DNA from 2 places in the Thermoanaerobacterium xylanolyticum LX-11 genome. Region 1 is predicted to be linked to the other one. Evidence: riboswitches for the same ligand, from Rfam matches in the RefSeq annotation. Region 1 holds a riboswitch; the other holds the start of a gene.

Region 1 (4,447 bases):
ATGGAAATCAAAACCACTGGCAACAAGATTCCATTTAAAACCTGCGTCCATATAGTGATTGTAATAAGCGGCGCATGTGGAATCAATATAATCGCAACGGCTATTATAATTATGGCTGTAAAAAGCGTATAAAATTCTGGCGCTTCATCAAGCCTTTTGTCTATGCCTGCTTCAAAGCCAAATGCTTCACAGATGTAAAATGCCGTGGCCACTGGAAGTATAGCGGCGGAAAAGATAGATGCTATAAAAAGCCCAAATGCGAATACGCCTGATGCCAGCTCACCAGCCAGCGGCTTTAAAGCCATGGCTGCATCCTTTGCCTCATTTATTTTTATGCCATTCACATTGAGAGTCGATGCACAGGCAACTATTATGAAAAAAGCTACGACAACTGTTGCGATACAACCTATCACAACGTCCCAGATTGTGTACTTATAATCATCTATCTTTATGCCCTTTTCTATAACAGATGATTGCATGTAAAATTGCATCCAAGGAGCTATCGTAGTACCTACAATTCCTATTACCATACTTAAATAATCTGTTTTAAATGACATGGTGGGTTTTATAAGGGACTCACCTACAGCCTTCCAATCTGGATGTGACAGAAGGGCTGATATGACGTATGACAACAAAAAAACGCTAAATATCAAAAACACTTTTTCCGCTACAGTATAATTACCTTTAACGATCAAAAGCCATACCGCTAAAGCAGCCAATGGTACCATTATATACTTGCTTATGCCGAAGATTTCCATGCTGCCTGCCACACCGGCAAACTCCGTAGCAGTATTTCCAATATCTGCAATAAGCAGTCCGAGAAAGATGAAGAACGTCACTCTTACGCCGAAGTTTTCCCTTATAAGATCTGCCAACCCTTTTCCTGTCACGACGCCCATCCTGGCGTTCATCTCCTGAATGACGATTAAGACGATAAATGACGGTATCAATGTCCAAAGCAGTTTATATCCATAGGTAGCACCTGCCACAGAATACGTGGTTATGCCACCTGCATCATTGTCGACACTTCCTGTGATTATACCAGGCCCCAAAATTGACAAAAATATCAATAAATTAGTCAAAAAAGTTTTCCTCTTTGTCACTTCCCACTACCTCCTTGCAAATGTCTTTCCACTTCTCATAAGTTCGTATATTATATCATTTATAAGGACAGTGCCTAATAGCTTCATATCTTCATCTACAACAGGAATCGCTACCAAATTGTACTTCGTCACTGTCTTTATGAGGGATTTTATTGAATCCATATCACGAGCATAGATGATGTCTTTATTCATAATTTCATTTAATGGGGTGTTAGGCTCTGAAATCACCAAATCTCTAAGTGTAACCGCACCTAAAAGCCTGTTTGACTCATCAACTATATAGATGTAATAAATGATATCTTCGTCTGGTTTTAAAAGCCTAAGCTCCCGTATTGCCTCCTCAACGGAAAGCGTATTTTCAAATGCCACAAAGTCAGTCGTCATCAAGCTACCAACAGCGTACTCAGGGTACTCCATCAGCTCCCTGACTTCCAACGACGCATTGTTCTCCATCTCATTTAAGAGCTCTTCCACTTTTTCTTCATTCAGATCGTCAAGTATGTCTGCAACTTCATCTGCAGGCATTTCTTCCAAGATGTCCGCAGCTTTAGAAACAGGCAGCTCGTTTAATATGCTTCTTTGAGTATCTGTCTCCATTTCTTCCAGCACATCTGCAGCTCTTCCATGCTCTAAACTGGAAAATATATCTATACCGGCCTTTAAATCCAGATCTTCTATGATGTCCGCAAGGTCAGAAGGGTGAAGTGTTGCCAATTTATGATACGTCTTTGACAACATTATGTTTTCTCTTGAGCGAGTAATCGTCTCTATATCTTCCCAAAGTATAAATTTACTGGATATTGTTTTACCAAATCTCTTTAAAATCTTCTTTAAAGGCTTTGCAAAGCCAAGTCGTCTCAATATGCCTTCAATGCCTATATCGACAGCAATCGCAAACAAGCCTTTATCTAAAAGCGCCAACCTTATGTCATTGACTCTTACTACTTTTCTTCCATTTACGTCGATAATCTGCTTATCTAAGACATTTTTCGACAAGTACAAAATATCTTTAAGGTTATGTGCCTCTACTGGATTAGTGCACATAAGTTCGTACTGCCCAAATTTTTTCGTTATCTTTATGTTTTCCCACTTGTACTCTTTGACGCCAGACTTCGTCTTTACCAACATGGATATTGCAATCGGATGCGTCAACGCCGTTGAAACTCCAATATCCTTAAGCTTACCTAAGATCTCACCGTTTTTAAGCAATATCTTATTGCCTAAAATCCTGCTTAAATAAAGGCTTAAAATTGGCATTTCACTACCTCCTTTTCTAAGGGAGGAGTTTTAAGGTAAGATAGACTCCTCCCTCATATTCTTTTTTGAATTATTAAATTTTATTCGCTTATGACTATAAGGGCCAGAGTCCATCATTACCACCTGCCTTTAAAAAATTTAAGCCTTTTACAAAACGTAAAAGGCTCTAATCTCAACACACTCGTTGGGTTTTAGCACTATGCGGCATAGGTAGTACCGGCTGAATTAGATTAAACCTTGTAACGGTAGAATCTGTTGACCCATTGGCATCTCTCGATGTTTCCGGGCATCAGCATGTATCCGCATAGGAGCCTCACTTAACGAACTTTATTCAATTGCATATAAATTATAACACACATTGAATATAACTACAACAAATTTATGACAAATTTTTTAATGCATTTACATCTTTTATTACTATAGCATGTCTTTCAAGCTTTATGACACCTTCTTTGTCTAACTGGCTTAAGATTCTTGTCATATTTTCTCGAGACGTGCCTACCATGTTAGCAAGATCTTGTCTATTTAGGTTTAATTCTATTGCTATCCCATCTTTGCCTTGTATGCCTTTTTCTCGGGCAAACGTCAAAAGAATAGAAACCGTCCTGCCGAGAGAATCTTTAAGCGCTAAGTTCTCTATTATGACCGCCACATTTTGGAGTCTTTTTGCCATGAGTTTTATTATGCCTAAGGCTACTTCATTGTTGCTCAATATCAAATTTTCTATGTCTTTATTTTTAAGCACAATAATCTTTGAATCCTCTATGGCCTCTGCAGTGGCTGGATACTTACCACCTATAAACAGAAGGGATTCAGCAAAAATATCTCCATCCTCCATTATTCTTATTATATGTTCTTTTCCCTGTTGTGATATTTTAGATATCTTGACTTTGCCTTTTTTTACAAAATAAATGGCGTCACCTTCATCACCTTCGTAAAAAATGACGGTGTTTTTTTTGTACTCCTTCACCAAAGCTATTTTACTGATCTCAAATAGAGATTTCTCACTTAAGACATTGAAGTACGGTATCTTTCTTAAATAATCGTAATCACCCATAAAAATACCCTCTTGACTACTCTGTCCTGTATTTATCTATGCTTACAAATTTCGTGTACTGGCCCATCCACAGAAGCTCTATGGTACCTGTAGGACCGTTTCTGTGCTTTGCTATGATAAGCTCTGCGATGTTTTTCTTTTCAGAATCCTTGTTGTAATAATCATCTCTGTAAAGAAACATGACTATATCAGCGTCCTGCTCAATTGCACCTGACTCTCTTAAATCGCTTAAAATTGGCCTGTGATCGGATCTGGCTTCAGGTGCGCGAGATAACTGCGAAAGTGTTATTATAGGAACTTGCAGTTCCCTTGCAAGGCCTTTTAATGACCTTGATATTTCAGAAACCTCCTGCTGACGGCTTTCCGAGTTTCCCCTTCCTTGCATAAGCTGCAAATAATCTATTAACACTAAAGACAAGCCCTTCTCCAGCTTCAGTCTTCGACACTTTGCCCTTATGTCCATGACTGATATACCCGGTGTATCATCAATGTATATTGGGGCTGTGGAAAGAGGAGCCATTGCAGCAGCAAGCCTTGGCCAGTCGTCGTCATCTAAATTTCCCGTCCTAAGCTTTTGACTGTCTATGTTTGCCGTAGAGCATATTAGCCTACTTACAAGCTGCTCTTTAGACATCTCAAGACTGAATATGGCGACGGGTTTTTTAAGTGCCAATGCAGCATTTTCCGCAATATTTAATGCAAACGACGTTTTGCCCATAGATGGCCTTGCAGCAAGAAGTATAAAATCAGACGGCTGAAAACCAGACGTCTTTAAGTCTAAATCAGGAAAGCCAGATGGTACCCCGGTAAGATGTCCTTTATTTTTATAAAGATTTTCTATGTTGTAAAATGTGTCCATCAACACATCTTTAATAGGATAAAAATTTTCGGTATTTCTGCCTTGTGCTATGTCGAATATTTTCTGCTCAGCCGTATCCAACACATCGTGAAGATCTCCACCCTCATAGCTTAACTCCATTATCTCTGATGATGCTTGGATGAGACGCCTCAAAGTCGCTTTCTCTCTAAT
Region 2 (4,447 bases), 830 kb from region 1:
TCATTATATTGCCAAAAATTTTTCTTCCTTCTACTACTCCATTTTCCAAAACAAGTAAATCTTTTTCCAATAGTATTATATCAGCAGTATCTTTAGCAATATCGACAGCATTATCAACCGATATAGCAACATCTGCTACATGCATTGCTGGAGCATCATTTATTCCATCTCCCATAAATCCTACCACATGTCCATTTTCTCTAAGTATTTTTACAATCCGTGCTTTATGCTCCGGTGTAAGTTTTGCAAAAATTGTGGTCTTTTCAACGAGTTCTTTTAATGTGTTATCATCCATTTTATCTAACTGTGATCCTAATAAAATATTCTGAATGTCTAGACCTACCTTCTTAGCTATAGCTACTGTTACTCCATCATTATCACCAGTCAAAATTTTAAGATTTATCCCATAATCTTTTAATGTTCTTACAACCTCTTCAACATTATCTTTTGGAGGATCAAAAAAAGCCAAATATCCAATTAACACCATATCTGATTCATCATCTGAAGAAAAAACTCCTTCCACAGGCGGGTTCGTCTTCTGTGCAACAGCGATAACCCTCAATCCTTCACTATTAAACTTATTAACTGTATCCAAAATCTCTTTTCGCAGTTCTTCTGTGAGAGGTATAACTTCTCCATGATATTCAGCAAATTTACTGATAGAAAGCATCTCTTCTACAGCACCCTTTGTGATTAGCTGTGTTTTTCCGTTTCTGTCTTTCACAACAACGCTCATTCTACGCCTCGTAAAGTCAAACGGTATTTCATCAACTTTTTCATAGTTACTTTGTATCCATGAAAATTCCTCTCCTACATGATTTAAAATAGCACGATCCATAACATTTTTTAAACCAGTTTGAAAATAACTATTTATATAAGCATGCCGTAATACACGTGAATCTTCATTACCATGTACATCCATGTATTTTTCAAGCACAATCTTGTTCTTTGTTAGTGTTCCTGTTTTATCGGTACAGAGTACATCCATTGCTCCAAAATTCTGCATCGAACTCAAGCGTTTAACTATCGTTTTTTTCTTACTCATAGCAACTGCACCTTTTGCAAGATTCGTGGTTACTATCATAGGCAACATCTCTGGAGTTAGACCAACTGCAACTGACAATCCAAACAGAAAAGCTTCAAGCCAATTACCCTTTGTAAATCCATTTATAAAGAATACGACTGGAACCATTATTGCCATAAATCTTATCAAAATCCAGCTTACTGAATTTACACCTTTTTCAAAACTCGTTGCTTCCCTTTTTGAAGTCAAAGTTTTTGAGAGAGCTCCAAAATAAGTAGAATCGCCTGTTGCTATAACTACACATGTTGCTGTTCCACTAACAATATTACTGCCCATAAAAGCAAGATTATTACGATCCAAAGGATTTTTAATGTCTTTTAAACTCTTACTTTGCAATAAATTGTCAAATTTTTCAACTGGTTCTGATTCTCCTGTCAAAACAGCCTGATCTATGAATAAGTCTTTTGTTTTTATAACTCTTACATCAGCAGGAACTATATCTCCAGCCGCTAAATGAACAATATCACCGGGTACAAGATCTGATATAGGAATTTCTTTTCTGCCAGTATCTTTTCTCTCTACAAGTGTAGTTAATTTAACAAGGGCCTTCAATTCCTCTGATGCTTTCTCTGAACGCCATTCTTGTACAAAACGTAATATACCACTTATTAATACCATTATGCTTATTATTATTACACTGCTTGGATCTCTATCAGTTGGAGAAACAAGTAAAACATCAGTAAAAAGAGAAACAACAGCTAAAACCATCAAAACGACATTAAATGGATTGACAAAAGCAGTAAAAAGTTTGTGTAATACAGTTTCTTTTTTTCCTGTTGCTATTTCATTTGATCCAAATATTTCTTTTTTGACTTTTACATCATCCTCGTTTAAACCACTAATCGACGTGTCTAAAGTTTTCAACAATTCATCAATATTCATATCACTGTATTTTAAAAACTGTTCTGACGTATTTGTCTTTTGAGTGTTTATGATACCAATATTTTTAAACATCATTATCCCTCCTAAAATCCATTATCTATTATTAGCCGAACATTCAAAGTAATAAAAAGTAAATATATTACTACTTAGATGATGAGTAAGACAACTAAGGAAATTGCATAATTCAAAAATCAAACATAATATAACAATTGTTATAATTATAAATAAACCCCAAATATTGATACATTTTGATAAGAAAATTAATTATGAAATTCGCTCAATTAAGAATGTAATCTTATGGGAAAAATAAGAGGGATATGTGATTTGTATAAAAATCCATTTAAACACTTAGGTGAAAAGAATGGATTTTTAAAACCAAAAATAATCTTAGCCTCAATTGCAAAGCACATATATACTTATTTTCCCCATCAGTACTACTGCCAGTATCCATTCTTCTCACCTCCATTATTTTTAAAAATAAAAAAAACTTTCAACTCAACGATGAAAGATTAATAAACTACTTATCTTCGTTGAGTTTTAGCACTATACAGCTTTGGATAACTCCAGCTGCGTTAAGTAAAACCTTAAATCGGTAATACTTGTTAACCCATTGGCATCTCTCGATGTTTCCGGGCAGCAGCATATATCTGTATAGGAGCCTCACCTAACATAAGTTATTCAAATTTTCTTTCTAAAGTATATATCTTTTGTTCTATAATGTCAATACTTTTTTATAACACTACTTTGATTAAGGTGTCAAAAGTATTTTTTCATCCATGGCAAACTAAAAATATGGTAAAATAGAAATATAAAAAAAAAGAAATAGAAGGAGCGATACATAGCCATGGCATTCAAACCAAACGAATATCAACAAATCACAATGGATGACAGATTCTTAAACTTGGATGAAAGGACAAGAAAGTTTGTTTTAAACTCATGGGCAAAAGGCTTTGCTGATATCATATTTCCAGCAATCAATGAAAAACGCTTTTCCGTATTGTACAGTGACAATCCCGTTTCCCGTCCAAACAGTCCTGTAAACGCAATAATTGGAGCCCTAATACTAAAAGAAATGTTTAATCTTACAGATGATGAACTATTAGCAAGCATACTATGTGATGTCCGTTTTCAATACGCCCTTCACACTACAAGTTTCAAAAGTCAACCTTTCAGTGATAGGACTTTTAGCCGTTTCCGTGAAAGGCTATATCTTTACAATCTGGAAACAGGAAGAGACCTTCTTCATGAAGAAATGGAAGCCATGGCAAACGTATTTGTAAAATACTTTGATATAAATCCATCAGTAAAAAGAATGGACAGCATTATGGTATCATCCAGTTGCAAAAAAATGTCCAGATTAGAAATACTATACACATGCGTAGCAAATATGGTCAAGGCAGTATACAAAACAGGAGAATATGAGCATCTCAAAAACATGGAACATTACCTAGACGAAGACGATAGAAATAAAACAATCTATCATAGAAAAAACGAAGAAATAACAAAAAGACTTCAAGAAATAATTGAAGATGCCTATACACTAACAAAAGAATTAGGAGAAGCATACGCTGAATTACCAGAATGTCAGCTATTACAGCGTGTGCTAAAAGAACAAACAAAAATAACAGAAGAAGGCAAGATAGTACCAGTAGAAAAAGAAAAAATAAGCCCAGATAGTCTCCAAAACCCAAGCGATCCAGATGCAACATATCGCAAAAAAGCAGGAAAAGACCATAAAGGCTATGTAGCTAACATAGTAGAAACAATAGACGAAAAAGGCTCCATAATAACCGGCTATGACTATGATGTAAACACACACAGCGATAGCAGCTTTTGCAAAGAAACGATAGAAAAGCTTGGGAAACAAGAAAAAGAAATAACAATAATAGCAGATGGAGCTTACAGCAGCATTGAAAACATAGAACTAGCAGATAAAAATAATATCGAACTAATAACAACAGCCCTTATAGGAAAATTACCAGAAGAAATACAAAGTGAATTTGAATTAAATGAAGTAACGCATGAAGTAGTCAAATGTCCAAGAGGAGAAAAACCATATAAAACAAGATACTATGAAAAAAGTGGATTATATAGAGCATCCTTCAATAAAAAAACATGTGAACATTGTCCACTAAGAGAAAAATGTAGAGCTAAGCTACAAAAGAAATCAGCGTATGTATTGATAACAGCAAAAACAATACAAAGAGCAAGCTACTTAAAAAAGATGTCAACAGAAAAATATAGTGTACTTCAAAAGATAAGAAATGGAGTAGAGGGTATACCATCAATACTAAGACGTAAATCTCATGTAGATGTGATACCTGTAAGGGGATTAGTGCGCTCAAAAATCTGGTTTTCATTCAAAATAGGAGCCATAAATGCAAAAAAAGCACTAAAAATGGCAGCAGAGATGGCTGCGGTTTTTTACAAAAATATCAAAGTCAGATTTATTCTTACAAAATCAGGTAAAAATCAGGCAAA

What was found. A riboswitch is a leader RNA that binds a small molecule or an ion and turns the genes downstream of it on or off. The one in region 1 is predicted to bind magnesium.
Region 2: it holds a riboswitch for magnesium, as region 1 does, so the genes downstream of both, mgtA (magnesium-translocating P-type ATPase) here and THEXY_RS12005 (magnesium transporter) in region 1, are expected to answer to the same signal.

Annotation. Positions count from the first base shown of each region.
Region 1 covers NC_015555.1:2,505,416-2,509,862, forward strand. The annotation lists gene THEXY_RS12000 (Nramp family divalent metal transporter) at 1-1,103, opposite strand, end outside; gene THEXY_RS12005 (magnesium transporter) at 1,110-2,360, opposite strand; M-box (ykoK) riboswitch at 2,530-2,692, opposite strand; gene THEXY_RS12010 (Crp/Fnr family transcriptional regulator) at 2,740-3,417, opposite strand; gene dnaB (replicative DNA helicase) at 3,434-4,447, opposite strand, start outside.
Region 2 covers NC_015555.1:796,407-800,853, reverse strand. The annotation lists gene mgtA (magnesium-translocating P-type ATPase) at 1-2,038, opposite strand, end outside; gene THEXY_RS12505 (hypothetical protein) at 2,264-2,479, shown strand; M-box (ykoK) riboswitch at 2,482-2,645, opposite strand; gene THEXY_RS03905 (transposase) at 2,811-4,447, shown strand, end outside.